Regions from separate parts of the Sinorhizobium garamanticum genome, predicted to be linked through region 2. Evidence: predicted binding sites of a transcription regulator. Region 2 holds the regulator's gene; the other holds the start of a gene.
The links. Region 2 encodes PhoB, which activates phosphate uptake and scavenging genes when phosphate is short. Its sites were predicted from a motif close to TGTCATNNANCTGTCAT; they were not measured.

Region 1 (5,819 bases), 190 kb from region 2:
GATCGGGATCGTGTTTCGCCGTTCGACCACGCGGTGAACATGGTTCAGCGATTTCAGGAGATTGGACCGCTCGAGAGTAATGCGCATGGGATGCTACCGCTTTCAACCATTGCCCGGCGGGCGAACCCGCCGCGGCGTCAACTGCGAGTGTCCCGGCCGATCGGCCGGAAGGATGTGGACGGGCAAAATGGCAGAAAGAGAGCCGCAAAAGCAAGGGGTTTCGCCGGGAGTTTCCCCAATTGCACAAGGGTGCCGCCGCGACCCGTCCTTGCCTCAAGCCATCAGCTCGCCCATAAAGGCCGAAGCCAGCACGACGGGCATGGCGGGCGGGAAGATAAGCAATTGGAAAACACGAAATGGCCGAAGCGGCGGACAGGGAGAAACAGCGCAGCTACCGGCTGCACAATGCGAGCATACCGGCGCGTCCGCTGGAGCCGGCGCTCTATTTCGTTGCGACGCCGATCGGCAATCTCTCCGACATTACCCTCAGAGCCCTCGAGACGCTTGCCGGTGCCGACGTTCTCGCCTGCGAGGACACGCGTGTCACCCGCGTGCTGCTTGATCGCTACGGCATCGTCAATCGTCCCTTTTCCTATCACGAGCACAATGCCGAGGAGGCCGGTCCGCGGCTGCTGGCGGCGCTCGGCGAGGGCAAATCGGTGGCGCTTGTCTCCGATGCCGGCACGCCGCTCGTCTCCGATCCCGGCTATCGCCTGGCGCAGCAGGCGATTGAGGCCGGCCATCGGGTCGTGCCGATCCCGGGGGCATCGGCTCCCCTTGCGGCCCTCGTCGGCTCGGGCCTTCCGAGCGATGCTTTCCTTTTTGCGGGCTTTTTGCCGGTAAAGGACAAGGCGAGGCGCGACCGGCTCGGCGAGCTTGCCGCGGTGCCGGCGACGCTGCTCTTCTTCGAGTCACCGCATCGGATCGCGGCAACGCTCGTCGCCGCCGCGGATGTTCTTGGTACGGAGAGGAAAGCGGCCGTCTGCCGCGAGCTGACGAAGGCGTTCGAGGAATTCCGCCGTGGCACGCTCGGCGAGCTCAGCGCCTTCTACGCCGACGGCGCGAACGCAAAGGGCGAAATCGTTCTGGTCGTCGGTCCGCCGGACGCGAAGCCGGTTCCAAAGGAAGCGGATGTGGACGCTCTCTTGAGCGCGCTTTCACAAGACATGCCGATGGGCAAGGCCGCAACGGAAGCCGCCCGGCGGACCGGACTGCCCCGCAAGGAACTCTACGACCGGCTTCTCGCTCGCAAGGAACGCGATGAAGGTTGATCAGCCGGACAGTCGCAAGCTGAACGCCTTGAAGCGCGGTCACGTCGCCGAATACCGCGCGGCGCTCTGCCTGATGCTCAAAGGCTATCGCATCGTGGCGATGCGTTACCGCACCAAGCTCGGCGAGATCGACATCATCGCCCGTCGCGGCGATCTCGTCGCCTGCGTCGAAGTGAAGGCTCGCCGCGGCTTCGACGAGGCGGTCTTCGCCGTCTCCGACACGGCGCAGCGGCGGATCAGGGCTGCGAGCGATATCTGGCTGTCGCGCCAGGCGGATTTTCACCGTCTCTCCGTCCGCTACGATATTGTCGCCGTAACCCCCTGGCGCTGGCCGCGGCATCTGCCGGATGCATTTTGACCAAACGGGCAAAATTGTAATCTTGTCGACACAAAAGCGTTACCTCACTGTCATCGAAGGTTACTAGTCCACTGCCATTCCTAACGAAGGTGGAGAGGGCAATCGACCATGATCAGGAACTTCATCACTGCCGGTTTCATGCTGGCGCTTTCGGCATCCTCGTCGCTCGCGGCGACTGAAATCACATGGTGGCATGCCATGGGCGCCGAGCTCGGGCAGAAGCTCGAGGCGATCGCCACGAAGTTCAACGAAAGCCAGACCGACTATGTTGTGAAGCCGGTCTACAAAGGAACCTATCCCGAGACGCTGACGGCGACGATCGCCGCCTTCCGCGCCGGAGAGCAACCGGCCATCGTGCAGGTCTTCGAAGTCGGAACCGGCACGATGATGGCTGCCAAGGGTGCGGTCTATCCGGTCTACAAGCTGATGGCCGATCAGGGCGAAGCCTTCGATCCCAAGTCCTTCATCGCACCGGTCGTCGGTTATTACACCGATACCGAGGGCAACATCCTCTCGATGCCGTTCAACTCCTCGACGCCGATCCTTTATTACAACAAGGACGTCTTCAAGAAAGCCGGCCTCGATCCCGAAGTCGCTCCGAAGACCTGGGCCGAAGTCGAGGACTTCTCCCGCAAGATCGTCACCTCCGGCGCAGCGAAGTGCGGCTTCACCAGCGCGTGGATCACCTGGATCCAGACGGAAAACCTTTCCGCCATCCACGACCAGCCTTTCGGCACTCTGGAAAACGGCTTCGGCGGCACAGGGACGGAATTCACCTTCAACGGCCCGGTCCAGGTCAAGCACTGGGGCAACTTGAAGAAATGGGCAGACGAAGGCCTGTTCCAGTACGGCGGCCCGGTCGGCGGTGACGATGCCGCCACGAAGTTCTACGCGCAGGAATGCGCCATGACGATGAACTCCTCGGCCGGTCGCGCCGGCGTCATCAAAAACGCCAAGGACTTCACGCCCGGTTTCGCGCCGCTTCCCTACTACGATGACCTAACCAAGGAGCCGAAGAACTCGATCATCGGCGGTGCGACGCTGTGGGTTCTGAACGGTCAGAACGACGACGTCTACAAGGGTGTCGCGAAGTTCTTCACCTATCTGTCGCAGCCTGAGCTCCAAGCCGACTGGCATCAGTCCACCGGCTATCTGCCGATCACCAATGCGGTTTACGAGCTCGGCCAGAAGCAGGGCTACTACGAGAAGAACCCTGGTTCCGACGTGGCGATCCAGCAGATCACCCGCGGCACGCCCTCGGTAAACTCGAAGGGTGTACGCTTCGGCAATCTGACCCAGGCACGCGCCATCCTCGACGAGGAATTCCAGGCGCTGCTCGCCGGCACCAAGACCGCTCAGGACGCGCTCGATTCCGCCGTCAAGCGCGGCAACGAACTGCTGCGCGAGTTCGAAGCGGCTAACTAAGGTTGCACCTTACCGACGGGGAGCCGGCGATATCGCCGGCTCCCCGCATTTCGCCTTCTGGCGGGCCGAAGCGAAAGTCTACGATGGACACGAAACGCACGATCTTTCCGAACCGGGTGCTGCCCTATCTGCTTCTGGCGCCTCAACTCGTCATCACGCTCGTGTTCTTCATCTGGCCCGCGGGGCAGGCGGTGAAATCGTCCTTCGAGCGGGAGGACCCGTTCGGGCTGTCGGCAAGCTTCGTCGGCTTTCAGCACTATGCCCGGCTTCTCAAGGATCCGCTCTATCTCGACTCGCTCGGGCGCACGGCGGTCTTCGCCGTCGCCGTGACCGCGCTCTCGATGGCCCTCGGTCTCGCCCTTGCGGTAGCGGTCAATCGCCTTGTGAGAAGTGGACGCGTCTATACGACGCTTCTCGTCTGGCCCTATGCCGTGGCGCCGGTGATCGCGGGTTTGCTCTGGTGGTTCCTGTTCAATTCGACGACCGGCGTGCTTGCCTATTTCCTCGGTCAGCTCGGCATCCGGTGGGACCACAATCTGAACGGCACGCATGCGATGATCCTGATCGTCATCGCCGCCGCCTGGAAGCAGGTTTCCTACAATTTCCTGTTCTTCCTCGCCGGTCTTCAATCCGTGCCGCATTCGCTGATCGAGGCCGCGGCGATCGATGGCTCCGGCCCGGTCAAGCGGTTCTTCACGATCGTCCTGCCGCTCTTGTCGCCCACCACCTTTTTTCTCTTCATCGTCAACGTCAACTACACGATGTTCGACACGTTCGCCATCGTCGATGCCACCACGGCAGGCGGCCCGGCCCAGGCGACCACTATCCTCGTCTATAAAGTCTATAACGACGGATATCTCGGTCTCAACCTCGGCTCGTCCTCGGCCCAGTCGGTGCTGCTAATGCTGATCGTCGTGGTGCTCACCGTAATCCAGTTCCGCTATGTCGAGCGGCGCGTGCAATATTGAGGCGATGGCGATGGTCGAAAACCGCCCGTTTCTCACCTTCCTGACGCATCTGGTGCTCGTCGCCGGTGTCGTGCTCGTTGCCTTCCCTGTCTATGTCGCCTTCATCGCGTCCACCCACACGCGCGAAATGCTGGTCGGCGGCATGATCCCGCTGCTGCCCGGCGGCCATTTCATCGAGAACTATACGCAGGTGTTGAGCGCCAGCTCGGCCGCCAACGGCCTGCCGTCCTACATGCTAATGGCGCTGAATTCGCTCGGCATGGCGCTGATCATCACCTTCGGTAAGATCGTGATCTCGATCCTCTCGGCCTTCGCCATCGTTTATTTCCGCTTCCGCTTCCGCCTCCTTGCCTTCTGGATCATCTTCATCACGCTGATGCTTCCGGTCGAGGTGCGCATCATTCCGACCTACAAGGTGGTGGCCGACCTCGGCATGCTGAATTCCTATCCCGGTCTCACGGTGCCGCTAATCGCCTCGGCGACCGCCACCTTTCTCTTCCGGCAATTCTTCATGACGGTGCCGGACGAGCTCATGGAGGCCGCGCGTGTCGATGGGTCGGGCCCGCTTAAGTTTTTCCGCGACATCCTGCTGCCCTTGAGCCGCACCAACATCGCCGCCCTCTGCGTCATCCTCTTCATCTACGGCTGGATCCAGTATCTCTGGCCGCTGCTGGTTACTACCGATCCTGGCTACTACACGCTGATGATGGGGCTGAAGCGCATGGTCGCCGTCCAGGACGGCGAGGTTCAATGGCACCTGGTCATGGCCGGCGCCATCCTGGCGATGCTGCCGCCCGTTCTCGTCGTCATCCTCATGCAGCGCCTCTTCATCCGGGGCCTCACCGAAACGGAGAAGTGACATGGCCGCTATCGAAATCCGCGATGTCCGCAAGATCTATGCCGGCGGCGTCGAGGCGGTGAAATCCGTCTCGATCGATATCGCCGACGGCGAGTTCATCGTACTCGTCGGACCGTCCGGCTGCGGCAAGTCCACGCTGTTGCGCATGGTCGCGGGACTGGAGACGATGAGTGCCGGCACCGTTTCGATCGGCGGTCGCGTCGTGAACGCGATCGAGCCGGTCGAACGCGACATCGCCATGGTCTTCCAGAACTATGCGCTCTACCCGCACATGACGGTCTATGAGAACCTCGCCTATGGCCTGAAGAACCGGAAGACGCCGAAGGCCGAGATCGATGCACGCGTCGCCGAGGCCGCGCGCATGCTCGAGATCGAGCCCTATCTCGACCGCAAGCCGCGCGCGCTTTCTGGCGGTCAACGCCAGCGCGTCGCCATGGGGCGGGCGATCGTCCGCAAGCCTGCGGCCTTTCTCTTCGACGAGCCGCTGTCGAACCTCGATGCCAAGCTTCGGGTTTCCATGCGCGGCGAGATCAAGCGGTTGCAGAAGCGTCTCGGCACGACCTCGCTTTATGTCACCCACGACCAGCTCGAGGCGATGACACTCGCCGATCGCCTCGTCGTCTTGAACGGTGGCCGGATCGAACAGATCGGCCGCCCGCTCGAGGTCTATCACGCACCGGCCTCAACCTTCGTTGCAAGCTTCATCGGTTCGCCGGCGATGAACCTCGTCAAAGGCACTCTCGAAGGCAGCCGGCTCCATATCGGCACGCAGTCGTTCGACCTCGGCCGTCAGGTGCCGACGGAAGGTCCGGTGACCGTCGGCATGCGCGCGGAGGATCTGCGCCTCGCAAGCGTTGGCGAGCAGGCCTTTCTCTTCCGGGTCGATTATGTCGAGGAACTGGGAGCGCAACGCCTCGTCCACGGCGCAATCGACGAGC
Region 2 (5,819 bases):
ATCGATATCGGGCGATCGTGTCCGATAAAAATCAAAAATGCCGCCTTTCGGCGGCGCAGGCACTATTCCCATTTCGCACTGCAATGTCAACAAAACCAAGGCTTGCAGCGAGCTCGGGCGCACGGATTCCGACGTGCGAAAAAACATCCGGCGGGGGCTTGCAAAAATGCAACGGCCAGCCAGCAAGTTGGGGAAAACCCCAAAATCGATTCGGCGCGAATCCCGCGACTCTTGCCACGGAGTCACCCTGCCAGTAGGTTAATATTCAATTACTAGACGCATGCGGCGGACCTAGTCACCAAAAGAGTTATCGCGTTGCAGCTCCGGAGTTTTTCCGGAGCTTGGTGATGGATTCTGCCATCCAACGCCGAGAACGGAGAGTGCAGAAATGAACTGGACTGACGAGCGGGTGGAGAAACTGAAGAAGCTGTGGTCCGAAGGCCTGAGCGCCAGCCAGATCGCGGCACAATTGGGTGGTGTCAGCCGTAACGCCGTCATCGGCAAGGTTCACCGGCTGAGCCTGCCGGGGCGGGCCAAGGCCGGCGGCACGACCAATGCCGCCCGCCCGAAGCGCACAACCTCTGCGCCCCGCGCGCCGAATTATGCCTCGCGCGTCACAACCCGCACCGTCACCCGCACCGCTGGCGCCACCGTGCTCAAGGAAGAGATCGAAGTCGATCTCGTCGCGGAGCAGAACCTCGAACTCGCACCGAACGTCGTCGTTCCGATGTCGCGCCGCCTCGGCCTGACGGAGCTGACGGAACGCACCTGCAAGTGGCCGATCGGCGACCCCTTGAAGGAAGAATTCCATTTCTGCGGCAACGAGTCGCCGGAAGCTTCGCCCTATTGCAGCTATCACACGCGGCTCGCCTATCAGCCTTCCGGCGAGCGCCGGCGCATGCGCTGATCCGCTTGCATGAACGCTACGGAAAAAGGGGCGGTGCCGCCCCTTTTTTTGATGCCTATGAAACGCAGACTCTATCAGCTTTCAAGCGAATAGCCGGCGCCGCGCACGGTGCGTATGACATCGGGCATGTTCGAGAAGTTCAGCGCCTTGCGCAGACGGCCGACATGCACATCCACGGTGCGCTCGTCGACGTAGATGTCATGTCCCCACACGCCGTCGAGAAGCTGTGAACGGGAGAAGACGCGCCCTGGCGAGGACATAAGGAACTCCAGGAGCCGGAACTCCGTCGGTCCGAGCCGGACTTCGCGGCTGCGCCTGTGGACACGGTGCGTCTCGCGATCGAGCTCGATGTCGCCGCAGCGCAACAGCGTCGAAAGCACCTCGGGCTTGGCACGCCTGAGCATTGCCTTCACCCTCGCCATCAGTTCCGGTGTCGAGAACGGCTTGACGACATAGTCGTCGGCGCCGGTGGCGAGGCCACGAACCCGCTCGCTTTCCTCGCCGCGCGCGGTCAGCATGATGATCGGCAGGCGCTCCGTTTCCGGCCTCTGCCGTAGCCGGCGGCAAAGTTCGATGCCGGACACTCCGGGCAGCATCCAGTCGAGGATCAGGAGATCCGGCAACCGCTCCTGAAGGCGAATCTCGGCCTCGTCTCCACGCAATATCGTATCGACGTCGAAACCTTCGGCCTCGAGATTGTAGCGCAGGAGGACGCTCAGCGCCTCCTCGTCCTCGACAACAGCTATCTTCGGCAACATTCGGTCATGCTCCTTCCCACGCGCGGACGCCATCATGCAACCGCGACACAGTATGGGCCGCGACAATCACGGCCGGGATAAGATCAACGCATGCGCAAAGGCATGCGGACGTCGGGCGGGACTAGTCCGTCACCGACCCTAGGGTCGACGTCGTGTCGTCCTTCGGCCGTTCGCCTTGCGGCTGAGCACCCGTCGCCATGTAATAGATCGTTTCGGCGATGTTGGTCGCATGGTCGCCGATACGCTCGATGTTCTTGGCGCAGAAGAGAAGATGCGTGCACGGCGTGATGTTGCGCGGATCTTCCATCATATAGGTCAGCAGTTCGCGGAAAAGCGACGTGTAGATCGCGTCGATCTCTTCATCGCGCTCGCGGATGCTGTTCGCCTTTTCCGGCGAACGGGAGGCATAGACGTCGAGCACTTCCTTGAGCTGAACCAAGGCCAACTCCGCCAGATGCTCCAAGCCGCGCGCAAGCTTGCGCGGAATGCCGGATCCGGCGACCGCGATCACGCGTTTGGCGGTATTCTTGCCGAGGTCGCCGACGCGCTCCAAATCGGCGGCGATCCGGATCGACCCCATGATCTCGCGGAGATCCGACGCCATTGGCTGACGCTTGGCGATGGTGACGATCGCCTTCTCGCCGATCTGACGCTCGGCGTCGTCGAGGATCGCGTCGTCGGAAATCACCTTCTGCGCCAGGGCCAGATCCGAGTTCACCAGCGCCCGGACAGAGTCCGCAACCATCTGCTCGGCAAGCCCGCCCATCTCGGAGATCCGGCGCGCGAGATATTTCAACTCCTCGTCGAAGGCTGAGGTTATATGTGCATGAGTCATTTTCGTTTCCTCAAGGCGCGCGCTGTTCTGCATGGACCTTCATCAATCGTAAGGGTTGGAAACCGCTTTAGCCGAACCGACCCATAATGTAGTCCTGCGTGCGCTGATCATCCGGATTGGTGAACATCTTGTCGGTGTCGTTCTCCTCGACGAGATTGCCGAGGTGGAACATGGCGGTGCGTTGCGAAACGCGCGCGGCCTGCTGCATCGAATGGGTCACGATGACGATCGTGAAATTCGCGCGCAGCTCGTGAATGAGCTCCTCGACCTTCGCGGTGGCGATCGGATCGAGCGCCGAGCAGGGCTCGTCCATCAGGATCACTTCGGGGCTGACCGCAACGGCACGCGCGATGCAGAGGCGCTGCTGCTGACCGCCGGAGAGGCCGGTGCCCGGCTCTAGCAGCCGATCCTTGACTTCGTTCCACAAGCCAGCCTTCACCAGGCTGTTCTCGACGATCTGATCCAGGTCGGACTTGTTACGCGACAGACCATGGATGCGCGGGCCGTAGGCGATGTTCTCGTAGATCGATTTCGGGAACGGGTTCGGCTTCTGGAACACCATGCCGACGCGAGCCCTGAGTTCGACCACGTCCACGCTCGGATCGTAGATGTCCGACTGGTCGAGCGTGATCTTGCCGGTTACGCGGCAGCCTTCGATGGTGTCGTTCATGCGGTTGAGCGTGCGCAGGAAAGTCGACTTGCCGCAGCCCGAGGGACCGATCAGCGCCGTCACGGTATTCTTGCGAACATTCAGGTTCACGTCGAAGAGAGCGCGCTTCTCGCCGTAGTAGACGGATACGTCCTTTCCGACCATCTTGAAGTTTGCATCGCTCATCTTCTGATCCAGCGCCTTTTCAACTGCTGCTTCGGACATAATATTCATCTCTGTTTCTCCCTACCAGCGGCGCTCGAAGCGCTGCCTGAGAAATATCGCGATCCCGTTCATCAGCACGAGGAATGCCAGAAGAACCAGGATTGCAGCGGAGGTTCGGGACACGAAGCCGCGTTCGGGGCTATCGGCCCAGATGTAGATCTGTGTCGGTAGTGCGGTAGATGCAGCGAAGACGCCCTCGGGCGGGCTGGTGATGAAGGCGTTCATGCCGATCAGCAGCAGCGGCGCGGTTTCGCCGAGCGCTCTTGCCAGCGAGATGATGCTGCCGGTCATGACGGTCGGCATCGCAAGCGGCAGGATGTGGTGGAAGATCGCCTCGTGCTTCGACGCCCCCACGCCGAGCGCGGCCTCGCGGATCGAGGACGGTACCGACTTCAGTGATACGCGGGTCACGATGATAAGCGTCGGCAGCGTCATCAACGCGAGAACGAAGCCACCGACGAGCGGAGCGGAGCGGGGCAAGCCTAGCCATCCGAGGAAAACCGCAAGGCCGAGCAGACCGAACACCACGGAGGGCACGGCGGCCAGGTTGTTGATGTTCACCTCAATGAGGTCGGTGAACCTGTTCTTCGGCGCGAACTCTTCGAGATAGATCGCAGCGGCGATCCCGATCGGGAAGCTGATCACGAAGCACACCAGCAGCGACCAGAACGAGCCAGAGATCGCACCCGCCAGACCCGCAAGCTCCGGGAAGCGGCTGTCGGCATTGAAGAATAGACCCCAGTTGAACGGCTTCGAGATCACGCCATTGGCGACCAACTGATCGTACATGCCAATCTGCTTGTCATTGATGCGGCGTTGGTTCTCCGGGATGTCGCGGCTGATCGCGCCCTTGGCCAACTGATCGACGGGATCGGCCATCGGAATGGTGAAGCTGCTCTTGCCGGTCAACCGGCCGGGGTCGTCAACGACGGCATCGCGTACGAGGAATGGTGCCGACGAGGTGAACATTTCGAAGAACTTGCGTTCATCGCTTCTGCGCATCTCAGGCACCTGTGCCCGCAATGCGCCACGGACGATGCCGCGCCAGTCGGCCTCGCCAATGTTCGCCGGATCCACTTTTGCCGTCGACAGATCGATTTCGATGGTCGCGACGGTCTGCGTGAAGGCCGTGTAGCCCGTGAAGGTAAGCGAGCCGACGAGAATTGCGAGGAAGCCCAGCGCGAACGTAATTGCGATGATGCCATAGATCTGCAGCCGTCGGTCGGAGGCGTACCTGGCCCTCCGTCGGGCTTTCATCTCGTCGGAGTGCCAGTCCACGCCGGCCGCTGAGACGGTGTCGGTCAGTGCTGCGCTGGACATCAATATTTCTCCCGGTACTTCCGCACGGTGCGCAGAGCGATGAGGTTCAGGATGAGCGTCACGATGAAGAGGATCAGACCCAGCGCGAACGCCGCCAGTGTCTTCGGATTGTCGAATTCGGAGTCGCCGATGAGAAGCGTGACGATCTGCACGGTCACTGTCGTAACCGCGTCGAACGGGTTCACCGTCATCTTCGCGATCAGGCCCGCGGCCATCACGACGATCATCGTTTCCCCGACGGCGCGGCTGAGCGCCAGCAATACGCCGCCGACGATGCCGGGCAATGCCGCCGGAAGCAGAACCTTCCGGATGGTTTCACCCTTCGTGGCGCCGAGGGCAAAAGAACCCTCGCGCATCGCCGTCGGCACGGCCGCGAGAGCATCGTCGGAAAGCGAGGAGATGAACGGGATGATCATGACGCCCATCACAGCCCCGGCCGCCAGAGCGCTGTTCGGAGAGGATTCGATCCCGAGGCTGATGCCGAGGCTGCGCACGGCAGGCGCCACAGTGAGAACGGCGAAGAAGCCGTACACGACGGTTGGAACGCCTGCCAGGATTTCGAGCAGCGGCTTGATCACCGCGCGGAAACGCTTGTCGGCATATTCCGTCAGATAGATCGCCGAAAGGATTCCGGTCGGAACGGCGACGATCATCGAGATGAGCGAGATCACGAAGGTGCCGAAGAGAACCGGAATGACGCCGAATGCGCCCTGCCCCGCCACCTGGTCCGCGCGGATGGCGATCTGCGGCTCCCAGCGCAACCCGAACAGGAACTCGGTGATCGGCACCTTCGCAAAGAACTGGAGCGCCTCGAAGACAAGCGAGGCGATGATGCCGAGGGTCGTCACGATCGCGACAAGCGACGAGAACATCATGAAATAGGTGACGGAACGCTCGACGCTATGGCGTGCCCGGAAGCGGTTGCCGATGACCTTGTAGCCGAGGAAGGCACCGATCGCCATCAGGGCTGCGATGACAGCGACCATCGCAACGGCCGAAATCTGCTGAAGCGACTTCAGATGCGTAACGGCAGCCTGGATTTCGGGAGTCGGTTCCTTGAAGATATTCCCTGCCGCGACCTGGCGGACCTCGCTCATAATAAGAGAACGAGTGGTCGCGTCGAGG

Region 1: ugpB (sn-glycerol-3-phosphate ABC transporter substrate-binding protein UgpB) is a predicted target of PhoB. The motif match lies at 1,667-1,683, and genes of this name have one in related genera.

What each region holds. Positions count from the first base shown of each region.
Region 1 covers NZ_CP120373.1:921,400-927,218, reverse strand. Annotated here, with positions in the region: gene dnaN (DNA polymerase III subunit beta) at 1-87, opposite strand, end outside; gene rsmI (16S rRNA (cytidine(1402)-2'-O)-methyltransferase) at 357-1,271, shown strand; gene PZN02_RS04440 (YraN family protein) at 1,261-1,629, shown strand; gene ugpB (sn-glycerol-3-phosphate ABC transporter substrate-binding protein UgpB) at 1,738-3,054, shown strand; gene ugpA (sn-glycerol-3-phosphate ABC transporter permease UgpA) at 3,138-4,022, shown strand; gene ugpE (sn-glycerol-3-phosphate ABC transporter permease UgpE) at 4,033-4,881, shown strand; gene PZN02_RS04420 (sn-glycerol-3-phosphate import ATP-binding protein UgpC) at 4,883-5,819, shown strand, end outside.
Region 2 covers NZ_CP120373.1:729,821-735,639, forward strand. Annotated here, with positions in the region: gene PZN02_RS03520 (GcrA family cell cycle regulator) at 389-907, shown strand; gene phoB (phosphate regulon transcriptional regulator PhoB) at 982-1,665, opposite strand; gene phoU (phosphate signaling complex protein PhoU) at 1,787-2,500, opposite strand; gene pstB (phosphate ABC transporter ATP-binding protein PstB) at 2,568-3,383, opposite strand; gene pstA (phosphate ABC transporter permease PstA) at 3,396-4,679, opposite strand; gene pstC (phosphate ABC transporter permease subunit PstC) at 4,694-5,819, opposite strand, start outside.